3 regions of the Bacillus basilensis genome follow, and region 1 is predicted to be linked to each of the others. Evidence: riboswitches for the same ligand, from Rfam matches in the RefSeq annotation. Region 1 holds a riboswitch; each other region holds the start of a gene.

Region 1 (2,281 bases):
ATTAACTCATCTGCACTAAAGGCTCAATTTTCGCCATAAATGATTGGTGCAGCGCCTCGACACCTGTTACTAAGTGAAGGCGATCAATAACGACAGACACTTTAATTTCTGATGTACTTACCATTTTAATATGAATATCTTCTTCTTTTAAAGTAGTGAACATATTCGCAGCAACACCAGGATTAGAGACCATACCAGATCCTACAATTGATACTTTTGCTAAATGATTTTCATATTCTACTGATTCATAGTGAAGTGCCTCTTTGTTTTGTTCCAATACTTCTAAAGTCTCTCTTAAATCATTAGAGTGGATGGAGAAGGAGAGATGAACAGTTCCTTCATTTGTAATACTTTGAATGATGATATCTACATTAATATGTGCCGCTGCTAATGTAGAGAAAACAGTTGAAAGCGAGCCTTGTTCCAATCCTTTCACTGTGATACGTGTAATATTATCTTCAAATGCAATACCTTTAACGATTGATTGTTGTTCCATGTTACATTCTCCTTTTACAATTGTTCCATTTTCTTGTTCCATACTTGAGCGAACTTCTAAAATGACATTATGATTTTTAGCAAACTCAACAGCACGCGGGTGTAATACACCAGCACCGAGGTTTGCAAGTTCTAACATTTCGTCATAAGAAATTTCATCTAATTTATAAGCATCTTTTACAACTCGTGGATCCGTCGTATATACGCCGGTCACATCTGTGTAAATATCACATTTTTTTGCGTTCAGTGCAGCAGCTAATGCAACAGCAGTTGTATCAGAACCACCTCGTCCAAGCGTTGTAATTTCAAAATCTTCACTGACTCCTTGGAAACCAGCTACAATAACAATCGTGCCTTTAGTAAGATAAGACTGAATTCGATCCGTATTAATTTCAGTAATCCGTGCACTACTATGTACAGATTCTGTCGTAATACCAGCTTGCCATCCTGTTAATGAAATCGCGTTATAACCTTTTGCTTGTAATGCCATCGTTAATAATGAAATAGTCACTTGCTCTCCTGTTGATAGAAGCATATCCATTTCGCGTTTACTCGGATTTTCTGTAATAGCGTTAGCAAGTGCTACAAGTTCATCTGTACTTTTTCCCATTGCCGAAACGACAGTGACGATACTATGTCCTCGTTCATATTCTTCAATAATTAAATTTGCTACATGTTGAATGCGCTCAACGCTTCCGACAGAAGTGCCACCAAATTTTTGTACAATCATTTCCATTACGAATTCCTTCTTTCATCCATTTTTAAGAATAGATTAGGACATATATAAATCCCAATATTCCTGTAGTTACCAGAGAAAAACAAAAAACACCATCTCAAATAAGTGAGGATGGTGCTGTTACAGGAAAAGGGAAACAGAAAACGGAGCTAATAAAAAAACCGCCAAAAAAGGAATACCATAAAAATGATAGCTCTTTTTTGTAGATAGCTCTTCATACGTACACGTCTGTACATATGACAGTTCTGTTTCTATTCGAAAACAGCCCCAATCGATATATGCAGAGAAATGTATCGATTTCGGCAATACTTCCTTTCATCTAATTTCCTAGACATCTCTGTGTCTCCATTAGAATACTCATAAGTATCGCAACCTCTATCTCACGTTTTAGGCGAGAGTGTTTGATTTATGAAGTTGTTGGTAACATTTGTTTTATAATAATTTAAATTTTTCGTGGAATCAAGTGTTTTATATATATTTTAAAAATTCTTTCTATTACTGAGAAAGTTTGTGAAAAATGTAGCAAAATAAATTTATTACATGTACATTAACATTATAGTCCATTGGAGGTGGAAGAATGCAGAGGAAAAAGCCTATTTATGTTTCGGCAGAAATGAAAACAACAATGGAGAAATTATGGGAGTATACGCAAGAACCAGATTTACATACAGAATGGGATGCTCGCTTTACTGAAATTTCATATTTAGAGAAAAAAGAAGGAGAACCACAGAAGTTTTTATATAAAACAAAAATCGGATTTGGACTTGAAATAGCTGGGGAAGGGGAATCGATAGGTGAAATAAGAAAAGAAACAGGTGAAAGAATTTCTTCTTTAAAATTTTGGACAGACAATCAATTATCACTTATACAAATTGGACGTGGTTATTGGAAGTATACACCGCGTAAAAAATACATTCATTTTGAGACGCAATATGATTATGATACTAGGTATGGTCGTCTAGGGAATGTAATAGATTCATGTATTTTTCGACCGTTATTAGGCTGGGCGACTGCTTGGAGTTTTGATGCTTTAAAAATATGGTTAGAAAA
Region 2 (2,281 bases), on a different contig from region 1:
ACAGCTTCTGTCGCATACCCTTCATTCCAATATTTCTCAATAAACCCGTAACCAATTTCTACTGTATGTCCCTCATTTGGTTTCCCTTTAAACCCTATATCACCTAGAACGATGTCATCTTCTTTTCGAATGACATACCACGCCCCCCACGGTAATAAATCCTTATTTTGTTTTACATTTTCTACATGCCCTACAATATGTGGACCACTATTATATCCTTGCTCGTTAGCAACGTGAATACTCTCTTCTGTGCACGGCACTATATAGAGCCTTTCTGTTTCTAATTTCATATTGATTTCCCCTTTTCAATTAAACAATACCTCAATTTTATCAGAAATAAAAAGAATATTCATTTTATTTATCGGATTTATACTTATTCTTTGAAACGAATTTAAGGAATAATCCTCTTTTGATAGTTATGTCGAATTATATTTTCTGAATTTTCTTTTAATTTTAAAGGGTTTTTCAATATTTTTTGCGAAACATTTGTATAACAATTTTTTCTTTGCTTATTGCTACATAATAGTAGGTTCGGGTGGAGTTTTGCAAGCGTTTCCTATACAATAACCGATATTTTTTGACTTTTCCTAACAAAATATCTTGCAATATATTCAGAAACTCATTACAATTGCCATATATTAAAAATCTTAGCAATATATAAATCCTCATCAATCCGATGAGGTAGAGGTTGCGACTTTTAAGAGTAAAACGGTCGAGACACAGAGAATGTCATCTGACTCCGTTTGAAAGGAAAAGTTGCCGAAGTTTATATTTCTTCTCTGGAAATATGAGCTGGGGCTGTCTCCGAAAGGAACAGAACTGTCACGTTTACAAATTACCGTGTAAACGTGGGGTGCTATCTTAACGGAAGGATATGATGGGGTGGTTATTTGTGAAACGTTCCGCCAAATTCCTTTGGCGGTTTTTTGTATTTTTCTCCCCCGCTCCTTCCTATCTTACAAGAAAAGGAGTGTTGAACATGAATAGCGCAACGAATCAAACTACCTCTAAAACAGAAACTACAAATGGAAAAGGTGAATTAAAACGTAGTTTAAAATCACGGCACCTTACGATGATTTCTCTCGGTGGTACGATTGGTACCGGACTATTTCTTGCCAGTGGTGGTGTGATCCACACAGCTGGACCTGGTGGTGCATTAGTTGCATACGCCGCAATTGGAATTATGGTTTACTTTTTAATGACAAGCTTAGCTGAACTCGCAGCTTACATGCCTGTTACTGGATCTTTTAGTACGTATGCAACAAAATTTGTTGATCCATCACTTGGCTTTGCACTTGGATGGAACTATTGGTATAACTGGGCAATTACGATAGCTGCTGAACTAGCGGCTGTAACATTAATTATGAAATTTTGGTTCCCAGATACCCCTTCCCTCATTTGGAGCGGATTATGTTTAGCTATTATTTTCCTTTTAAACTACTTATCTGTTAAAGGGTTTGGTGAATCTGAATATTGGTTCGCACTTATTAAAGTAGTTACTATTATTATCTTTTTAATTGTCGGTTTTATGATGATTTTCGGAATTATGGGCGGCGAGACTGTTGGCTTTAAAAACTTCACAGTTGCAGATGCACCATTTAACGGCGGCATCATGGCAATTATCGGTGTATTTATGGCAGCTGGTTTCTCATTCCAAGGAACTGAATTACTTGGGGTAGCTGCTGGTGAAACTTCTGATCCAGAACGTAATATTCCGAAAGCAATTCGTTCGATCTTTTGGCGTATTCTTTTATTCTATATCCTTGCGATTCTCGTTATCGGTTTATTAATTCCTTATACAACTGAAAGTCTTGCCGCAAGTGATGTAACAGTAAGTCCATTTACACTTATTTTTGAAAAAGCGGGCGTTGCCTTTGCTGCTTCTGTTATGAACGCTGTTATTTTAACGGCAGTACTTTCTGCTGGTAACTCTGGTATGTATGCATCAACTCGTATGCTTTGGGATTTAGCTCGCCAAGGGAAAGCACCAAAGTTTCTTGGTAAATTAGATAGCCGCGGTGTACCTGTTAACGCATTAATCGTAACATCAATTGTCGGTAGTATCGCTTTCATTGCTTCTTTATTCGGTGACGGTGTTGTATACATTTGGTTATTAAACGCATCAGGAATGTCTGGCTTTATCGCATGGGTCGGCATTGCAATTAGTCATTATCGCTTCCGTAAAGCATATATCGCACAAGGAAAAGATTTAAAAGACTTACCATATAGAGCAAAATGGTTCCCGTTCGGTCCAATCTTTGCATTTGCACTTTGTGTCATC
Region 3 (2,281 bases), on a different contig from region 1:
GCACGCGTGACTATGTACTTCCAAATATGTATCAAGCTCGTGCAATGCTTTTTCGTACATATTAGACTGTATCGTACCTACAGTTCCAATTACTCCGATTTCCCCTTTCTTTGTCACTTTAATTGCCGCTCTTGCTCCCGGATGTATAACGCCAATAACCGGAATGGACAGTGCTTCTTGCAGCGCAGTCAATGCAGCTGCTGCAGCAGTATTACATGCTACCACTAGAGCTTTTAACGGAAATTGTTTGAGGAACTCAACCATTTCAAATACGAAAGATTGTACCTCTTCTACACTTCTTGGCCCATACGGACAACGCTCATTATCACCAAGATAATAAATGCTCTCTTTAGGCAATTGTCTTATAATTTCGCTCGCAACTGTTAATCCCCCAACTCCCGAATCTAACACACCTATCACTGAATGTTTATGACATACAGACATATACTTCATCCCCTTTTCAATCTTCTAGCGTCAATAACATTTATTATATTATGAAAATTCAATATTACATAATAATCCCTCTCCCTTTTAATCACAAACTCTTCTCTATAATCTGATTATTAATATATCCATTGACGTATAAAAATTCATTTGTTACTCTTAAAGACGTTAATTTAATATTTAAATCCTCATTCGTATCTCGGTGAGGTAGAGGTTGCAATCATTAAGAGTATCATTTCAGGAGATGTAGTGGCATTGATGAAGGAATGAGAAAGGAATGATTGCCGAAGTAAGCCCGTGTCCACCATGCACGCTTGCTGGGTCTGCATTTAATAAGTGCAGAACTGTCACAAACGAAACGTTTCGTTTGTGGAGAGCTATCGAGAGGTATGTCGTGGGTTTCTTATAAGATAGAAAGCATGTAGCGGCAGATTACGTGCTTTTTTTGTTTTGTTTGGGACTTCTCTTCTCTACTAAGAAGACATACATATCTCCTCGCTTGACTTGGTTATACTAACTTTGGAGGTATTTTCTATGCAACAAAAAAAATGGGGCTTTTGGGTACTAACAGCTTTCGTTGTCGGTAACATGGTTGGCGCTGGGATTTTCATGGTGCCAAGTACGTTGGCACAAACAGCAAGCCCTCTCGGTGTCACTTTAGCTTGGTTAACAACAGGGTTTGGTGTTTTAATGCTAGCTCTTGTTTTCGGTAATTTAGCAATTCGTCGTCCTGATTTAACGACAGGACCACAAAGTCATGCATATGCTTTATTCTCAACACCAAAAAAGAAAAAAATGGCTGGTTTCAGTATGGTATGGGGATATTGGGTTGCAAACTGGGCAAGTAATGTTGCCATTATTACATCTTTCGCGGGATATTTATCACTCTTCTTCCCAATTATGAAAGATACACGACTACTATTTTCAATCGGTTCTTTTAACATAGAAGTCGGAAAACTAATTACATTTACGATTTGTTCCATCTTACTTTGGGGAACTCATATTATATTAACAAACGGTGTAAGCGGAGCTGGAAAACTAAACTTCTTAGCAACAACAACGAAAGTAACTGGATTCCTTTTATTCATCGTCGTTACGTTATTTGCATTCGAAGCTTCTAAGTTTGGACAATGGTACACACCGATGATTGATAAATCAGGTGTATCACACGGTCTTCTTTCACAAGTAAACTTAGCTGCTCTTACAACACTTTGGGCATTTATCGGAATTGAATCAGCGGTTCTTTTATCAAACCGTGCTGTTTCTCCAAAAACAGTAAAACGTGCAACAGTTGCAGGATTACTTATTACAGTTGCGATTTACTTAGGAATTACAATTTTAACAATGGGTGTACTTCACGTTGATAAATTACAAGCTTCAGAACGTCCATTAGCAGATGCACTAAATGCTGCAATGGGTCATGGCGGCGGGAAACTGATGGCATTACTTGCTCTTACTTCCCTATTCGGTTCGATCTTAGGCTGGATTTTATTAAGCTCAGAAGTACCTTATCAAGCAGCAAAAGAAGGTTTCTTCCCTTCCTTCTTCACAAAAACAAATAAAAAAGGAAGTCCAATTTATTCATTACGCTTAACAAACATTATGTCGCAAGTGTTCCTATTCTCAACATTATCAGGAACCATTGCGGAAGCTTATACATTCGTTATTACCGTATCAACACTGGCCTATCTCATTCCATATCTAGTTTCACCAATCTTCCAGTTAAAACTAGTCGCAACTGGTGAAACGTATAAAAATGAAATGCGAGCAAGAATTACAGATGGCATAGTCGCCGTTATTGCACTTTGTTACGCACTATGGGTTATTAAAACGGGGG

The links. Region 1 has a riboswitch for lysine ahead of ACQVV1_RS17620 (aspartate kinase). Riboswitches for the same ligand answer to the same signal wherever they lie in the genome.
Region 2: another riboswitch for lysine. It lies ahead of ACQVV1_RS22510 (amino acid permease); the one in region 1 lies ahead of ACQVV1_RS17620 (aspartate kinase).
Region 3: another riboswitch for lysine. It lies ahead of ACQVV1_RS09910 (amino acid permease); the one in region 1 lies ahead of ACQVV1_RS17620 (aspartate kinase).

The regions. Positions count from the first base shown of each region.
Region 1 is NZ_JBNTQO010000009.1:11,451-13,731, forward strand. It holds gene ACQVV1_RS17620 (aspartate kinase) at 2-1,231, opposite strand; lysine riboswitch at 1,431-1,617, opposite strand; gene ACQVV1_RS17625 (DoxX-like family protein) at 1,809-2,281, shown strand, end outside.
Region 2 is NZ_JBNTQO010000015.1:49,015-51,295, reverse strand. It holds gene ACQVV1_RS22515 (GNAT family N-acetyltransferase) at 1-290, opposite strand, end outside; lysine riboswitch at 675-867, shown strand; gene ACQVV1_RS22510 (amino acid permease) at 980-2,281, shown strand, end outside.
Region 3 is NZ_JBNTQO010000004.1:103,910-106,190, reverse strand. It holds gene racE (glutamate racemase) at 1-444, opposite strand, end outside; lysine riboswitch at 645-832, shown strand; gene ACQVV1_RS09910 (amino acid permease) at 979-2,281, shown strand, end outside.